Linked DNA regions of Pedosphaera parvula Ellin514. The protein of the gene in region 2 interacts with the protein of the main gene of each other region in a pairwise test. Links are inferred from orthologs where the notes say so. Each region holds a gene or a part of one and is shown on either strand. Other genes may lie near its edges. The genes, in order: dnaX and CFLAV_RS25410.

What was found.
Region 1: the proteins of CFLAV_RS25410 (region 2) and dnaX interact in binary tests that used the Escherichia coli proteins (3 or more experiments, as listed by UniProt). The link is inferred for Pedosphaera parvula Ellin514 from one-to-one orthologs.

What each region holds. Positions count from the first base shown.
Region 1 is NZ_ABOX02000040.1:62,608-67,653, forward strand. Bases 432-3,333 are described here. They hold dnaX (DNA polymerase III subunit gamma/tau), read left to right. Parts: upstream 432-918; coding sequence 919-2,748; downstream 2,749-3,333. Other genes in these bases: CFLAV_RS23580 (hypothetical protein), read left to right, coding at 432-647; CFLAV_RS23595 (YbaB/EbfC family nucleoid-associated protein), read left to right, coding at 2,855-3,166; recR (recombination mediator RecR), read left to right, coding at 3,222-3,333. In the rest of the region: more of CFLAV_RS23580, read left to right, coding at 24-431; more of recR, read left to right, coding at 3,334-3,824; CFLAV_RS23605 (HAD family hydrolase), read left to right, coding at 3,848-4,459. UniProt on the Escherichia coli protein: Part of the beta sliding clamp loading complex, which hydrolyzes ATP to load the beta clamp onto primed DNA to form the DNA replication pre-initiation complex.
Region 2 is NZ_ABOX02000047.1:35,057-47,386, forward strand. Bases 3,545-7,735 are described here. They hold CFLAV_RS25410 (DNA polymerase III subunit alpha), read right to left. Parts: upstream 7,420-7,735; coding sequence 3,745-7,419; downstream 3,545-3,744. Other genes in these bases: CFLAV_RS25405 (glycosyltransferase family 39 protein), read left to right, coding at 3,545-3,700; CFLAV_RS25415 (GrpB family protein), read right to left, coding at 7,566-7,735. Also shown: CFLAV_RS36230 (hypothetical protein), read left to right, coding at 1-159; CFLAV_RS25395 (MFS transporter), read left to right, coding at 152-1,417; CFLAV_RS25400 (hypothetical protein), read right to left, coding at 1,495-1,971; more of CFLAV_RS25405, read left to right, coding at 2,066-3,544; more of CFLAV_RS25415, read right to left, coding at 7,736-8,132; CFLAV_RS25420 (SDR family oxidoreductase), read right to left, coding at 8,155-9,096; CFLAV_RS25425 (DegT/DnrJ/EryC1/StrS family aminotransferase), read right to left, coding at 9,093-10,202; CFLAV_RS25430 (ABC transporter ATP-binding protein), read left to right, coding at 10,401-12,272; CFLAV_RS25435 (glycosyltransferase family 2 protein), read left to right, coding at 12,275-12,330. UniProt on the Escherichia coli protein: DNA polymerase III is a complex, multichain enzyme responsible for most of the replicative synthesis in bacteria. This DNA polymerase also exhibits 3' to 5' exonuclease activity. The alpha chain is the DNA polymerase catalytic subunit.

The DNA.
Region 1 (5,046 bases), on a different replicon or contig from region 2:
CGGGCTAACTCGTGTTAAAAATTATGAATTTGGAGGACGGAATGAATGAAAAGACTTTGGAATCGCGAAAGTCCTTTCGGACGGGCGATAAGCCAACTACGCGAAAGAGGAAGATTCTGCTTTCCGCCGGGAATGGAACCGAGTGTGCCAGTCAACGGCAGTTTTCGACCGATAATGCCATTTTGGAAAGGACTTCTTGCCAGGCGTCAGGCGTCGGAGGTGAGTTTTTAATTCATATGTGGGCCAGAGTTCGGAGGGTCACGGGGAATTGCGAGTTGAAAATCGGAAGGTATCGGAAGGTATCGGAAGGTATCGGAAGGTATCGGAAGGTATCGGAAGGTATCGGAAGGTATCGGAAGGTATCGGAAGGTATCGGAAGGTATCGGAAGGTATCGGAAGGTATCGGAAGGTATCGGAAGGTATCGGAAGGTATCGGAAGGTTAAACAATTATCAGATTTTCAGATTATCAAATTATCGGATTGGCATTCAGGCAGGGGGCGTTGGGCAAAAGGATTTTTTGAAGGAAAGGAAGTGGGAAGTGGCAGTCAACGGCAGTTACTGGCAGTTGATGGCGTTTCGAAAGGTTTATTGGACTGCAATCAAAGAGCACAATGGAACTTTGGCTTTTGGAAAGGTTTGGCAATGAACTACAAAGGGTTAAAGAAATGGATGATGCGACAGGAATTCTCCTTGATGAAGTGCGCGGGTTGGGGCAAGTTGTTTGCTGCCAGGGCCCATGGAATGTGGACTTACAAATCCCGCCAGGGCAGGAATGCAGCAACGGTAGTTTGCTCTGCATCCGCCGTGGTCACCCTGGCATTTAATTTATTTTGGAACGTGGAGTGCGGAATGCGGACTGGAGCGGAAATCCACCGGGTTCCGCATTTTGCACAATAGGTTACAATGGTTCTGAACGTATGTCCTATCAAGTCATAGCTCGCAAATATCGGCCGCAACGGTTCTCGGATGTGGTTGGGCAGGAGCATGTCTCGCAGACGCTGAGCAATGCGATCGCGTCGAACCGGATTGCGCATGCTTATTTGTTCGTGGGGCCGCGAGGGACGGGAAAGACAACGATCGCGCGCATTTTTGCGAAGTGCCTGAATTGCACGGGCGGTCCGAAGGTGGATTTTCCGGATGATGATCCGCGTTGCCAGGAGATTACGGAGGGGCGGTCGCTGGATGTGTTGGAAATCGACGGCGCGAGTAATCGTGGCATTGAGGAAATTCGGGAACTGAGAGATACGGTCAAATACGCACCGGCGACGTCGAAGTTCAAGATTTACATTATTGACGAAGTGCACATGTTGACGAAGGAGGCTTTCAACGCGCTGTTAAAGACGTTGGAAGAACCGCCGGCGCATGTGAAGTTCATGTTTGCGACGACGGAGCCGGAGAAGGTTTTGCCGACGATTTTGTCGCGGTGTCAGCGGTTCGATTTGCGGCGGATTCCATCGGCGTTGATCACGAAGCATTTGGCGCATATTTCGAAACTGGAGAAGGTGAAGATTGACTCGGGGGCGTTGGATGCGATTGCGCGCGGGGCTGAAGGCGGTATGCGCGACGCGGAGTCGACGCTGGATCAGTTGATCAGCTTTTGCGGAGATAAGATTGAAGAAGCGGATGTGCTGTCGATGTTCGGGTTGACGGCGCGCGGACAGATTTTGGGGTTGTCGAAGTCGATTCTAGCGGGTCAGGCGGATGTGGCCTTGCGCGAGCTGAATGATTTGTCGAAGAACGGAAAGGATTTGGGGCGGCTGGTTTCGGACTTGCTGAATCATTTCCGGAATTTGTTGATCTTCCAGGTTTCAAAGGGCGATCTCGGGCTGTTGGAGGTGAGTGAAGCGGAAGCTGCGTCGCTTTCGGAGCAAGGTGCGGGATCGAGCACGGATGCATTGACGCGAATCATGGAAGTGTTGAGTGACTGCGAGATGCGGTTGCGCGATGCGTCGTCGAAGAAGATTTTGGTTGAGGTGGCATTGCTGAAGGCGATTGAAGCGCGGAATGCGGTGAGCATTGATAATGTGTTGCAGCAGTTGCAACAATTGAGGAATGGCGGCGGCGGAGCGAATGCGCCGGTTCAGGCTGCGACGCCGGTAAGGGTTTTGACGGCGGCTCCGGTAGTGGCTCAGGCATCCGCAACGGCGCGCCCACAGGTTGTTACGGAGCCGGTGCAACCGGTTGCGCCATCTGCGCCAGCAAGGTTGGCAGAAACGGCACTTGGAACGGCATCGACGAGGATGCCAGCGGGCGATGGGAATCTCGATCAACTTTGGGGCAACCTGGTGGAGGCAGTGGGAAAGGCGAGCCCATTTGCGAAGAGTTATTTCCTGGAGGCGCATCCGGTTTCGATGTCGAAGACGTTGTTCACAATCGGTTTTGATCCTGAATTTGCGGACCACATCGGGTTTGTGGATAACGCGAAGAATCATGCGTTGTTGCAGACAAAGTTGGGTGAGCTGGGTTATCATGGGATGCAGATCAAGTTTGTAAAAGCCGAGCGTCCGACTGGCTGGGCTTTGCATCCCGCTGAGGCAGTTCCTCAACCGGCAAATGCCCCTGCACAGGCTGCATCCGTATCAGCAAAACCGGCGAACAAGACTCCTGTGGGAGCACCGGCGGCTCCCCAGGCAGCCAGGGAAAGACCTGCTCCGATGGTGTTTAACAAGGAAGATTTCAAGAATGACCCGTTGATCAAGAAAGCTTTGGAAGTATTTAAAGGGACGATCGTTGAGGTCCGGGCCTAGGCCATGAGGAAGGAGGAGCCGATTCCGACCAAAAGGCGCTTGCATCCTGATGAAAATGGCGTAACTGAAATAATCATAACAAACGCATTGAACAAAAAGATTTAATATGTCGAGCATTGGCAAACTAATGAAACAGGCTGCGCGTATGCAGCAGCAGATGGAAGAAATTCAAGCCCAATTGGCCGCCCGCACAGTCGAGGCGACGAGCGGAGGCGGAGCCGTAAAAGTGGTTGCGAGATGTGATGGGACCCTGGCTTCGATCAAAGTGGATCCACAGGCTTTGAATCCCGCGGATGCGCAATTGGTCGAGGACATGATTCTGACTGCGACCAACCAGGCGCTGGCCCAGGCCAAGGATATTTCCAACAAGGAAATGGGCAAGGTCACCTCCGGTTTCAATCTGCCCGGTTTGACCTAAGAGAATCAACTGTTTCTGGAGTGCGAGTGACTGGCTCCGGTTATTTTATTTTTGCATGGCTTCATTACCTGAACCTATCACGACGTTGACCGGTATCCTGAGCAGATTGCCGGGGATCGGTCCGCGCTCAGCCGAGCGGCTGGCTTTGCATCTGGTTCAGAGTGATGTGAGCGAGGTGAAGCAGTTGGCCCAGATTCTAGTCGAGGCGCGTGAACGGATCCAAACCTGCCCCATCTGCGGGTCGCTGACGGAGCAGACACCCTGCTCCATTTGTAGTGATGAGCGCCGAGATGGCGGTTTGATCTGTTTGGTGGAAAGGCCAACAGACATTATTTCAATCGAAAAATCTGGCACGTTCCATGGCCGATATCATGTTTTAGGCGGCAAGATTTCTCCCTTGAACGGTGTGGGGCCGGAAGATCTCAGAATAAGCGAATTGGAATCCCGGCTATCACAAGAGCCGATTAAGGAGATTGTTGTCGCCTTGGGAACGGACGTTGAAGGCGATGCCACCAGTAATTATCTGGCCAAGAAACTGGCGCGTCCAGGATTGAGAATCAGCCGGATTGCGCACGGATTGCCAGCTGGAAGTGGATTGGAATTCGCCGATGAGTTGACTCTTACGCATGCTCTCGCCGGGCGTCGCGAGATGGAATAAGTTTTCTCCAAACTTTACGATTCATGAATCTGCCAGAAGTTGTTGTCTTCGATTTGGGAAAGGTGTTGGTTGACTTTGATTATGGAATTGTGGCCCGGAAACTCGCTGCCCGCGGCACAATCAGCGCCGCAGAAGTCCAGAAGTTCATCGATCACTCTCCCCTGCTCTTTCGATATGAGACGGGCCTCATGACCAAGCAGGAGTTCTTTCAATCAGTTTCGAAGGAGACGGGATTCTGCGGTGATCTGGAGGAGTTTAGCAGGATTTTTGCGGATATCTTCGAGCCCATTCCACGGATGATTGAGTTGCACCGTTCACTAAGAACGAAAGGCATTCCCACGTTTATATTCTCGAATACAAACGAGATTGCTGTGGCTCACATTCGGAAGAGTTACCCGTTTTTCGCCAATTTCGACGGCTACATTCTCTCTTACCAGCATGGCGTCATGAAACCGCAGGCAGGGTTATATGAAGTCGTGGAGCGGGAAACGAAGCGTCGTAATTCGGAGATTCTTTATTTGGATGACCGTGCGGAAAACGTCACGGCGGGTGCTGCGCGGGGCTGGCAGGTAGTGCTCCAGGAATCTCCCGAGAAAACCTGGGACGCATTGAGAACCATTGGGTTGGTCAACTAGGCATTAGCGAGACTCAGGATTGAGGATTGCTTTTGTCGGGACCAAAAAGATTCTGCAACGGATAATCCGGGTCGCCAATGGAGAGCAATCGGTCAGACATATCATTCAGAGCGCGACGTGTGGTTTGGAATCGCTCCGACAAAGTCATCAGCACACTTTCCATATGATAACGCTGAGCAAGTCGATGTTCACCCGCAATGCGGTAATGCGTCCGGCCGAGTTGGTCGTAATACTTCAAGTCGGGAAAACCACGCACTTCAGCGCGGAAACGAATCCGGTCTGGGAAAACACCCGAAAGGAACAATGAATAATTCCCAATGTGCATGCGGATGAGGAAACTTGTTCTGTCATCCGCCGTCTGCAAGGCGGAAATCATTTCGAAGAAATAATCCAAGGGATTCAACTGGCCAGGCAGAATGCACTGGGAACTGCGAGCCTCAGAAAAAGCGGACAGCAGTTCGGCAACGTAATCGGCCACCTGACGATCGTTGATATCTGAGCGTTTAAAAACATGGCGCACCAGGACATAGAAATAAAGGCGGGAGGATATGCGCAAACAACCACGTCGTTCCAACAACGAATGGAAT
Region 2 (12,330 bases):
GGAAAACTCGTGGCTGCAGCCTTCGCGTTCCATGTCGTCTCCGCGCTCGTGACCCTTCGGTGCCAGCAACGGCATGGCCCCCCAAACGGCGTTCGTCTATCTCTGGACAGGCACGTTTTTATTCGCGATCGCGAACGGCACATTGGAAGCCGTGGCTAATCCACTTGTTGCCACCTTGTTTCCAAATAATCGAACCCATTATCTCAACATTCTGCATGCCTCCTGGCCGGCGGGCATGGTGCTTGGCGGCTTCGTCCACACTGCGCTTGGCAGTCAAAGCTGGAAGTTGCAGTTAGGCTGCTTCCTGATTCCTGCAGCCATCTATGGAGTTCTTTTCCTCGGTCAGAAGTTTCCAAAATCGGAAGCCTCGGCCAAGGGTCTTAAATTGGGCGAAATGCTCCGTGATGTCGGCATTTTGGGTGCCGCCGTGGTCGGTTTGTTTATTTTCCTCTTCTTCAAAGATGGTCTTGGACCGCTTCTGGCTGGTTTCACCGGCAACGAAACTTTCTTCGGCGGCCAAACCTGGTTCTATATTTCAGCTGCGGTTGGCGGCGCAATCCTCCTAATGTTCGGTGGAGCGAGTCGCTGGACATTGGGTGCTCCATTATTGTTTGTGCTCTTCATCACACATGTTCTGGTTGGCGCGGTCGAGTTGGGAACAGATGGCTGGATTCAAAATATTGAAGACGCGATTCTCGCTCCGGGCGATGGCACCAAACTGTTCATCTTCACCTCAGCGCTCATGTTCGGCCTCCGATTCTGTGGACATTTTATCGAGCACAAGCTCGGTCTAAAACCAGTTGGTATTTTGGTTGTTTGCGCCATCCTTGCCTGCATTGGCTTGAACATGGTCAGCAATGTCACCAGCTTCGCTGGAGCCCTGCTGGCTCTCACAGTCTATGCTCTCGGCAAGACTTTCTTCTGGCCTACGATGCTCGCAGTCACTTCAGATCGATTCCCGCGTTGCGGCGCAGTCGCGATTTCGATCATGGGTGGCTTGGGCATGATGTCAGCAGGTTTGGTGGGTTCTCCAGGGCTCGGTTATGCCAAGGACCGTTTCTCCGGTGAAACGCTGCAACATGCAAATCCTGCCATTTATGCCGAATACAAGGCTCCCACCCCCAGCAAGTGGCTTATCTTTAGTGAAGTTCACGGCATTGATGGCCAAAAGTTGGAAGCAGTTAATGCTATACCGGCTGACAAACGTACCCCCGATCAACAGACGGTGGTGAGCGCCTACATCTCGGGTAACCGGGAAACCTTGAAGGTGGACTCTATTATACCCGCGACCATGGCAGGCATTTATCTGCTGCTGCTGATCTATTTCAAAACCCAAGGCGGTTATAAGGTCGTTCACATTGCCAGTGAAGGGGACTCCGCGAAAGATGCTCCACGTAAGGAACCTCAAACTGCATAAGCAGCCGGATCACTGATTCTGATGGGCGGCCAGCAATGGCCGCCCTTTTTTATTTCCCTGAAATATCAGTGCTCAACTCAGGATTGATAAAACCGTTGCGATTCCGTCTGGAATATCTTGTTGCCACTGAGTGCCGCTGCTATCGAGACACCCTGGTTTAGGCAAATTTGAATCGCACGATCATCGTAGAATCGGATCAATCTGAAATCCTTCTGATTCGTAACCTCCATGTGCCCCAAACCATGCTTCACCGCCCAGGCTTGGATGATTGGAATATTGGCAGCTTCACACGCACGCGCTGAAAATATCTTCACCGTCACGCCTGCTGCCTTCAGGCTATGGATCATCTCAATCATGGCCATCACCGGTTCGCCAATAGGATAAGGCGGCTCGAAATGTCCCGGATTATCGGTGCGTGACAACGTGCCATCCAGGTCCACGCCCACCCAGTCTTCGTTCGGCACAAAGGTTGGCTGGTCATTAACATCAAATTCCACCCAGACTCCCTGGCGGCCGTTGGGTCCTGGTCCGCTCTTAATTTTTAAAGGTCCCATAATTGTTTGCGCAAGAAATTCATTCCACTGGTTTGGCGTGCAAAGGGATTTCGTTATTGACGCATCTCTGGAGAGAACTGAATCATAATCCGCGTTGATTGACACTGTAAAAACGAAATCCGTGAAGGTGCCTGCCTCGCGTTCTTTATCACCCTTGTGGATCTATGGACTGTTGATTCTGATATTGCTGGTTACAGCAGCCATTCGTTTCCGCTTGCGCGAACTGCCCTTGGAACGGGATGAAGGGGAATACGCCTACGCCGGGCAACTCATGCTCCAGGGCATTCCACCCTATCAACTCGCCTACAACATGAAGTTTCCGGGAACCTACGCTGCCTATGCTCTGCTTATGGCCCTGTTCGGGCAGACCCCAACCGGGATCCATCTCGGACTTTTGATTGTTAATGCTGGAGCCATTTTGCTGGTTTATTTTTTAACCGCACGGCTATCGGATAAAAGAGCGGGACTCATTGCAGCAGCCCTTTATGCCTATCTTTCACTCAGCGCGGAAGTCCTGGGTCCAGTGGCTCACGCGACTCATTTTGTCATTCTCCCTGCACTGGGAGGTTTGCTGCTGCTCCTGCATGGCATTAATCGCCGATCCAGTCTGAGCCTCTTTGCGAGCGGAGTGCTACTGGGGTTTTCCGTGCTCATGAAACAACACGGTGCATTTTTTATTTTGTTTGCGGGAAGTTACTTGATCTATCGCAACGCACGTCCACTCAAATTGAGGCAGCTTGGCGTGCAGGCAACAATGCTTGCTCTGGGAATAGCCACTCCACTGGCACTTACGGTGCTTCTGCTTTGGAAAGCGGGCGTTCTGGACAAATTCTGGTTTTGGACGATCAAATATGCGCGCGAGTATGCGACTGAATACCCCGGGAATTTGGAGGTGTTTAAGAACCTGGCGGGCAGCACTCCTCACGTGCTATACCCACTGGCATGGGCTGCAGTGCTGGGTCTGGTGATTCTTTGGCGCAAAGCGGATCGCACGGTGGCGATATTCTCCACCGGATTTTTTGTTTGTTCTGTCCTCACGATTTTTCCAAATTTCAATTTCCGCCCCCATTACTATGTTCTTTTATTACCGGCAGTCGCCATGCTGACCGGGGTATTGGTCATCTCCGCCCGGGAATATCTCCTGCGCGCGCAGAGCAGAATTCCCGCTGCCCTGCCAGTCGCTCTGCTTTTAATTTTCCTCGCCGGACGCCTTTTCCATGAACGCGCGCTCTTCTTTCAATCCTCACCTGCTCAAGCCTGCCGATTGCTTTATCCACGCAGCGCCTTTCCGGAATCCGTACAGATCGCCCAGTATTTGAAAGCCCATTCCCCCGACAATGCGCGCATTGCAGTCCTGGGTTCGGAACCGCAAATTTATTTCTATTCACAGCGACACTCCGCCACGGGATACATCTATACCTACGCCCTGATGGAACTACAGCCCTATGCTTTGCAAATGCAGCGGGAACTGATCAGTGAAATCGAAACCACCCAACCGGATTATATAGTGTCCGTGGAGGACGGAGATTCCTGGATCGTGCGCCAGACCTCCGAGCCGCTCATCTTCAACTGGTCAGCAAAGTATTTGCAAACCCATTACAATAAAGTCGGCCTCCTTGAGATTCTTCCGGATGGCCAATCCAGTTTGCGTTGGGGTGATGACATCAAAACCAGCCGGAAGGTCATGGATGTTTACCTGAACATATTTAAGCGAAAAGATTCGAACTAACCGCGCCCTCGTGTCCGACACAAAACATCAGCCAAGCTAAGAAATTATTCGTCGCCGTTATCCGAACCGCCCTTCTTCTCCCAGCGACGCTGAGTGCGTTCAGGCAGGGAAGTATCCACTTTTACAAAATAGGTTTGATCGCCGAATTGCTCAGCAGCCGCTTTTTCGAGTTTCAACGAAGGCGTCACAGAATACTTCTCATGCGTCTCGATATAAACGTATTCGCCGGTTGCCTGACGGAAACGCAAAAATAACGGGCATCGTCCCGGATGCGCCGTGGCCAGTTCGAAGAGTGATTGAATCTTATTCTCATCCAGATGGGCGGCATCGAGGCGGAAAAATACCTGCTTGGTGTATTTCCTTGGCGCATCTTCCAGCAACATGATTTCCTGTGGAAAAATTTTCGGCTTATCTTCTCCCGCACTCACTTCGCCGATCACGAGCAGCGCATTGTTCACCACAAACAGGTGTCGATACTTGTCGTAATTCTCGTTCATGCAAAGGAGTTGAACCGTGCCGTCCAAATCCTCCAGCGTCACCATGGCATAAGGCTTGTTGCTCTTTTTGGAAACCCCTTGCTGCACCACCGACACCAAACCACCGATGCGGGTCAGTGCCCGATTCTCCAACTTGGGCAGTTCGGCGATCTTCGTCAGCGCATACTTTTCGAGTAGTGGAACATAGGGATTGATCGGATGACCGGTGACATAGAATCCAAGCAGTTCCTTCTCCGCCTGCAACAACTCGTGCTCGGGCCATTCAGGCAGCTTGGCGACCACTTCCGGCTTGTCCTCCCGGTTTTCTTCCAGCATGTCGAACATGGAACTCTGCCCACGTTGACGATCTTGAATGATGCCTGCGGCACGGGTCAACGCCTTGTCGATATGCGCGTACATGGTCGACCGGGTTTCCTTAAATGCATCGCACGCACCGGACTTGATTAGCGCTTCCAGCACCTTGCGATTGACGGTGCGAATATCCACGCGCTGGCACATATCTCCCAGCGAAGTAAATTCCCCACCCGCTTTGCGCGCATCCAGAATGCTTTGCACCGCAATTTCACCAACGCCTTTGATCGCCGCCAAACCGAACCGAATCACCTCGCCATTCCGCGCCGGCGCGAACGCCACCTGGCTTTCGTTGACATCGGGCGGCAGCACTTCAATACCCATCGAACGCGCTTCCGCGATGAACTCAGTCAACTTGCTCGTGTCCGCCATGTCGTTCGTCATCATGGCGCTGAGGAATTCCACCGGGTAATTCGCCTTCAGATAAGCGGTCTGATAGGCCACGATGGCATAAGCAGCGGCGTGCGATTTGTTGAAACCGTAACCGGCAAATTTTTCAAGCAAATCGAAGATCTGGTTTGCCTTGGCCGCCGGAATTTTATTAATGCTGGCGGCACCTTTCACGAAGGTCTCGCGCTGCTTCTGCATTTCCTCGACCTTTTTCTTGCCCATCGCGCGACGCAGCAAATCGGCGCCGCCGAGCGTGTAACCGGCGAGATACTGAGCCGCCTGCATCACCTGCTCCTGGTAAACCATGATCCCGTACGTCTCACTGCAAATTTTTTCGAGCAGCGGATGCTCATATTCAATCTTCACCTCGCCATGACGGCGCTTGATGAATTCCGGAATCAGGTCCATCGGACCGGGGCGATAAAGCGCCACCAACGCCGTGATGTGCTCGACCGAACCAATCTGGAACTTGCGACACAAATCGCGCATGCCACCAGATTCCAACTGGAACACACCCAACGTCCGCGCGTTGTTCAGCAGGTCGTAAGTCTTCTTGTCATCGAGCGGCAGGTTGTCGATGGGAACATCAACGCCCTTGGTCGCTTTGATCATCTCGCAGGTATTGCGAATGACCGTCAGCGTCTTCAACCCGAGAAAGTCCATCTTCAGCAGGCCGAGTTCGCCCACTGGATTCATCGCGTACTGCGTGACCAATGTACCCTCTTCGTCCTGCTTCAGCGGCAGCAGGTTCACCAATGGCTGGTCGCCGATGACCACGCCGGCCGCATGCACGGAAGAATTGCGCGTGATGTCTTCCAGGGCAAAAGCCGTATCAATCAATTCGCGCGTCACCTCTTCAGTATCGTAAGCGGCCTTGAGATCCGGCGATTGCTTCAACGCCTTGTGCAAGTCCATCTTCAGTTCGTTGGGAATCATCTTGGCGAGACGATCGCAATCGCCATAGCCAAGTCCCATCACACGACCCACGTCACGCAGCACCGACTTCGCGCCCATCGTGCCGAACGTCACGATTTGCGCCACGGACGAATTACCATACTTCTTACGCACGTACTCGATCACGTCCGCACGGCGGTCATCAGCAAAATCGATGTCGATGTCAGGCGGATTAACACGTTCAGGATTGAGGAATCGTTCGAAGAGCAGTGCATAGCGGATCGGATCGACGTTCGCGATTTCCAACAAATAGGTGACGAGCGAACCGGCAGCGGAACCACGAGCCACGCAGGAAATACCTTGTTCACGTCCGTACCGCACGAAATCACCGACAATCAAAAAGTAACTGATGAACCCGGTCTTCTCGATGACCTTCAATTCCATCTGCAAACGATCAATCACTGCCTTCACCGCTTCCTTGACCGCAGGATCTTCCAGATTGGTTATGGGTTCGTCCACATGATGGCCGTTTCCATTACCTTGAACTTTAGCGTCAGGACTTTGGACTTTATAGGTCGGCAGGCGACGCGCATCGTCAATGCCTTCCACGATGAATTCCTGGCCTTCCGCCCGCACATGCATTGTGTAACGGCGATGCAAACCTTCAGCCAGCAGCTTGCGTAAATATCCCTCGCGAGTATAAGCCTCGGGTGGATCGAACACGGGATAATGCAACTTGCCAAATTCAACTTCCAGGTTGCACTTCTCAGCCACTTCGAGCGTGTTTTGCACTGCCTCGGGGATCTCGGCAAAACGCGCCTTCATTTCCTCGGCGGAGCGCAGATAGAACTGCTCCTCCACATATTTCATGCGCTTGGTGTCAGCCAACTGGGTTTGCGTGCCGATACAAATCAAACAGTCGTGCGCATGCGAATGCCCTTTTTCGATGTAATGAACATCGTTGGAAGCGACGAGCTTCAGCCCAAATTCCTTGGCCCATGGAATCAGATGTTTATTGACCTTCGCCTGTTCGGGGATGCCGTGGTTTTGCAGTTCGAGATAAAAGTTTTCCGCCCCAAGTGTTTGCTTGAACCAATCAATGCCATCACGCGCCTTCTGAAGATTGTCCTTCATGATGGCTTCCGGAATTTCACTCGCCAAACAACCGGACAACGCAATCAAGCCTTCCTTGTTCGCGGCGAGGATTTCCTTATCAATACGCGGCTTGTAGTAATAACCTTCGAGATGCGCGGCGGTGACCAACTTGATCAGGTTCTTGTAACCGATCTCATCCTTCGCCAGCAGAACCAGGTGGTTATAAACATCGCGACCACCGTTGGCGCTTTTCTTTTCAGTGCGACTATGGGGAGCGACATAAACTTCGCAACCGATGATCGGCTTGATGCCCTTGTCACGCGCGGCTTTGTAGAAATCGATGGCACCAAAGAGAACCCCGTGATCGGTGATGGCCAGGGAAGGAAATTTCAACTCATGCGCCTTGTCCATCAACCGGTCAAGCCGGCAGGCACCATCGAGCAGCGAATACTCGGTGTGCAGATGTAAATGGACAAAGTCAGCGTGCGACATGTGCTTAGTTTAATGTCCGTGGTCAGTGTCGCGCAAGACTTGGCGGGGAAAAGATATTCGCATTTTAAACGGCTGATTGTGAGTAACTAATCGAGTGATTTAAGAAGAGTGATAAAGTCACTGCAAAGTTGGCCGCAGCAGGATACTTATTTCCTGGCAGGAGCCTTATTAACAGCCCGGATTACATCAAGTTCTTCGGTTTGAAAGCCATCATCTGGAAGCAAACTTAAAATGAAAGATGTTTTGCCTTCCACGTAGTCGTCTATCGAATCGGCAAACTTAAGGGCGAGACTCTTTTTGGGTTCTCCGTATTGAGAACGGGCCTTTGCATCCTGTCGCAAACGATCACGCAGCAGGAGATGGTTCTTGAGGGCGGTACAACCTTGCAAACACACATATAAATTATGTTTGATGGCGCCCTCGGGAGCACGGAAGGCGTCCCGTCCCTCAATTCCCAGGGAGCCACGATGCTCATAGCCTAGCTTCCGAAGTCGCTCGATAACTGGAGCCAGTTGTTGATGGGATGAAATGACGATGTCGATATCAATGATAGGCTTCGCAGGTAACCCCACCACCGACGTGCTCCCGACATGCTCAATGGACAACGCGACATCAGAGACCGCACCCCAAATTCTCCTCTTTAATTCCTCAAAATGATTGGCCCATTCCGGATTGTAGTCCTCAACAATAATTTTCTGGGATGCATTGGACATAAATCAGAGTCAGCAGTGAAAATCATTGCTGGCGATAAAACTCCAGCGTCCGTTTCAGCCCTGCCTGCCAGTTCACTTTTGGCTCGTATCCAAGCGCCTGCTTTGCCGCTGAAATATCGGCTTGCGAGTGCTTCACATCGCCTAAACGGGCGGGCTCAAATCGCGGTTTCAAGGACTGGCCAGTGAGTTGGTTCAGTTCGCGAAATAGTTGCAAAAGGGAGATGCTCTGACCAGCCGCGATATTGAAAACCTTGCCGATAACCTTGTCGGACGGAGCCTCGGCGGCAGCGAGATTGGCCTGAATCACGTTTTCGATATAGGTGAAATCGCGGGATTGCAATCCGTCACCATAGATGGTTGGTGGCTGGCCTTGCAGCATGGAGGTACAAAACTTCGCTATCACGCCGGAATACGGGGAATCGAATGCTTGTCGCGGCCCAAATACGTTAAAGTAGCGGAGACTCACCGTCGGCAGGTCATACAACTGGTGGAAAAGCTGGCAGTATTTTTCGGCAGCAAATTTCTGCAGGGCGTAAGGCGAGAGCGGGGCTGGCGGCATGGATTCATGCTTCGACGTCAGCGGGCTATCTCCGTAAATCGAGGAGGAAGAGGCAAACAGGAAACGTTTTACTCCTGCAGCCCGCGCCAAAATAAGCAGCCGCAACGTGCCATCGACATTGTGTTGGTGGGTTTCCAGCGGCTTGGCTACGGAAATTGGAACCGAAGTCATCGCCGCTTCATGAAAAACCCATTCGCAGCCCTGAATAAGATCTTTTACGAGCAGTTCGTCAGCGACATCGCCTTGGATACATTCCAGATCATCGCTGCTGCGCTTCCAATCCAGATTCGAAGTTTTGCCCGAGGATAGATTATCGAGCACCACCACCCTGGCACCGCGACGGCAGAGGGCTTCGGCTAAATGCGAGCCGATGAACCCTGCCCCGCCGGTAACCAAAACTTTCATTGGTTGAAGAATTGTTTGATGGTGGAAGCGACGCGTTGGATTTGCTCGTCGGTCAGCTCCGGATAAATCGGCAACACCAGGCACTCGCGCGCGGCTTGCTCGGCAATCGGGAAATCACCCGGTTTGTAGCCAAGCGAAGCGTAGCATTTCTGCAAATGAAGCGGGAGCGGATAATGCAGGGCGGACCCAATCTTATGCGCTTCCAAGTGCTTCTTGAGATCGTCGCGGCTCGGGTGGCGCACTGTGTAGAGATGATAAATGCTTTCGGCGTAAGGCCCTTCGGCAGGCAGACGCAACGGAGTGTCGGCCAACAGTTCATGATAACGCATGGCCACGTGGCGGCGCTCACGATTCCACTTTTCCAGATACTTGAGCTTCACGCCGAGGACGGCACCTTGAATGCCTTCCATGCGGTAATTATAGCCCACCTCATCGTGGTAATAGCGCACAGTCGATCCATGCTCGCGCAATGATTTTGCACGAGTCGCAAACGCATCGTTATTGGTGACCAACGCACCGCCTTCACCGCAGGCACCCACGTTCTTGGTGGGATAAAAGCTGAAACAGGAAATTTCGCCAAACGTGCCAATCTTTTTTCCCTTGTACTTGGCCCCATGAGCTTGGGCGGCATCTTCGACCAGCGCCAGGTTGTGTTTGCGGCAAATTTCGAGCAAGGGGTCGAGGTCGCATGGTTGACCGTAGAGATGAACCGGCAGGATGGCTTTGGTGCGGGGAGTGATCGCTTTTTCAACCAGTTTGGGATCAAGGTTGAAGGTTGTCTCATCAATATCCACATAAACCGGCGTGGCACCACAGTAAGAGATGGCCCAACTGGTTGCGACAAAAGTGTAAGGGGTGGTGATGACCTCGTCGCCCGGCTTCAAATTCAGGAGCAACATGGCCACATGGAGAGCGGAGGTGCCGCTATTGAAGCCCAAGGCATGTTTGGCATCACAATAGGCCGCGAAATCTTTTTCGAATTGGACGACATCGGGTCCAAGGCAAAAAGTGCAATTATCCAGAGCTTTAGCGATAACTGCGTCAATTTCCTTGCGTAACGGCCGCATTTGGGCCGCCAAATCCAGATATGGAATGGGTTGATCCATTATAAACTATATTACTTTCTGAAACACCCGCAGACTCACCAGCGAGAACCGCAAGGACGTTTCTTGCTTATGCAATTCCCCTTGGTAACATGGAACCTGCCTTTAAAGCAATCACGGCGGCGAAAAACGTCGTCCAAAGTGGCTGCAAAATAGTTGACACATGGCCCGAAGCCTCAACTATGTAAAAGGCAATATTTGATGAATAATCTGAAGAGCATTTTTAAGTTTGGTTGGCCTTATCTGCGCCGTTATAAGGGGCGCTTGATGGCAGGCATCCTGTTGGGGTTCCTGTTCGGCGCTTCCAATGCCAGCTTTATCTGGGCGACCAAGACTTTGTTTACGCGCCTGACGCCGCCGGCTGAGTCGACTGCGATGCCCGACAGTAAAAAAACCCCGGGAATTTTTTCTGAACAGGCAAAGCAAATCCAACAGACAGTTGAAACAGTCGTCGATCCCTGGCTGCCTAGGATTAATACCGAGCTGAAGTGGCGGCAAATTCTGGGCGGCTTGCTATTGCTGCCGATCCTGGTTTTCTTTCGCGGCAGCGTAGGTTATCTGAACAGTTATTGCATGGCCTGGGTCAGTGAACGGGTCATCAAAGATCTGCGCCTGGACTTGCTCCACAAGCTGAACTCACTTTCGATGGATTTCTTCAACAAATCCACCCTCGGCGATTTAATGGGAAGGGTAAATGGCGATACCCAGGCGCTTTATCGCTGCATGAGTTTGGGCTTTTCCGATCTGATCAAGGAACCGATAACAGTTGTCGGGGTGGCAGCCGGGCTTTTTTGGATGGACCCCAAACTGACGCTGCTTTCACTGATGTTTGTACCCACCATTGTTATTCCGATTCGCATTCTTAGTAAAAAGGCCAAGAAGGCATTCAAATCGAGCGTGCAGGAAGGCATCGGGCAGGACAGCCTGGTTGTGGAAGTCTACAGTAGTATTCGTGTCGTTAAAGCATTCTGCCTCGAACCCTTTCAGATGCAGCGTTTCAAAGGAATCTATGAACGTTTGGTTCGTATCGGAATGAAGAGTGTGCAGGCCAAGGAACTGATCAACCCGATCATCGAAACCCTTTCCGTAATGGGCTTGGGCGTCGTTATCATCTTCATTTGCAAAACCCATCGCGACATTCCTCATATGGCTGCCTTTTTGGTTGGTATCATTAGCATGTATACCCCCATTAAAAAGCTGGGCGGCATCCCTGTGTATTTTCAGCAGGCAAACGTGGGGGCAGAGCGGTTGATTCAGCTTTTTGCGCTCCAGCCTACCGTTAAGGAAAAAGTAGACGCCATTCCGTTAAAGAGCTTTCAGAAAGCGATAACCTTTGAAAATGTGACCTTCGCTTACGAAGGAAAAGGACCCGCTCTCAAAAACTTCAGCCTGACGATACCGCGAGGTATGAAATTAGGTATCGCTGGCGAAAGCGGCTCAGGCAAGAGCACTTTGGTAAGTTTGACTCTTCGTTTCTACGACCCTGTTTCCGGCGTCATCAAGATCGATGGTCATGACGTGCGGGAACTTTCAGTCACCGACATGCGCTCACAAATGGCGCTGGTAAGCCAGGATATCGTGCTATTCGATCAGACCATTGCTGAGAACATCGCCAATGGGAAACCGGGTGCCAGCCGCGAGGAAATCGAGGCAGCTGCAAAAGCTGCTTACGCCCATGACTTCATCATGGCGCTGCCAAAAGGTTACGATACTCGCCCGGGCGAAATGGGAAAAAACCTTTCTGGCGGCCAGAAACAGCGCCTTTGCATTGCGCGGGCATTTGTGCGCAATGCCCCGATACTCATCCTGGATGAAGCAACCGCCAGTCTGGATGCCAAGGCTGAAGGCGAAGTGCAGGCAGCCATCGATCGATTGGCAGAACACCGGACCGTTATTTGTATCGCCCATCGCCTTTCCACTTTGACCAACACGGATAAGATCATTGTCATGGACAATGGCCGCATCGTCGAAGAAGGACATTTTGATGAGTTGCTCCATGCGAATGGAACCTTTGCCAATCTGGCGCGCAAACAAGGCATCCACGCAAAATCCAAATTAGTGGCCCAGCGGTAGGCATGAGCGTCGGCATTGTCATCCCGGTTTTTAACCAGTTGAATTACACGCAAGGTTG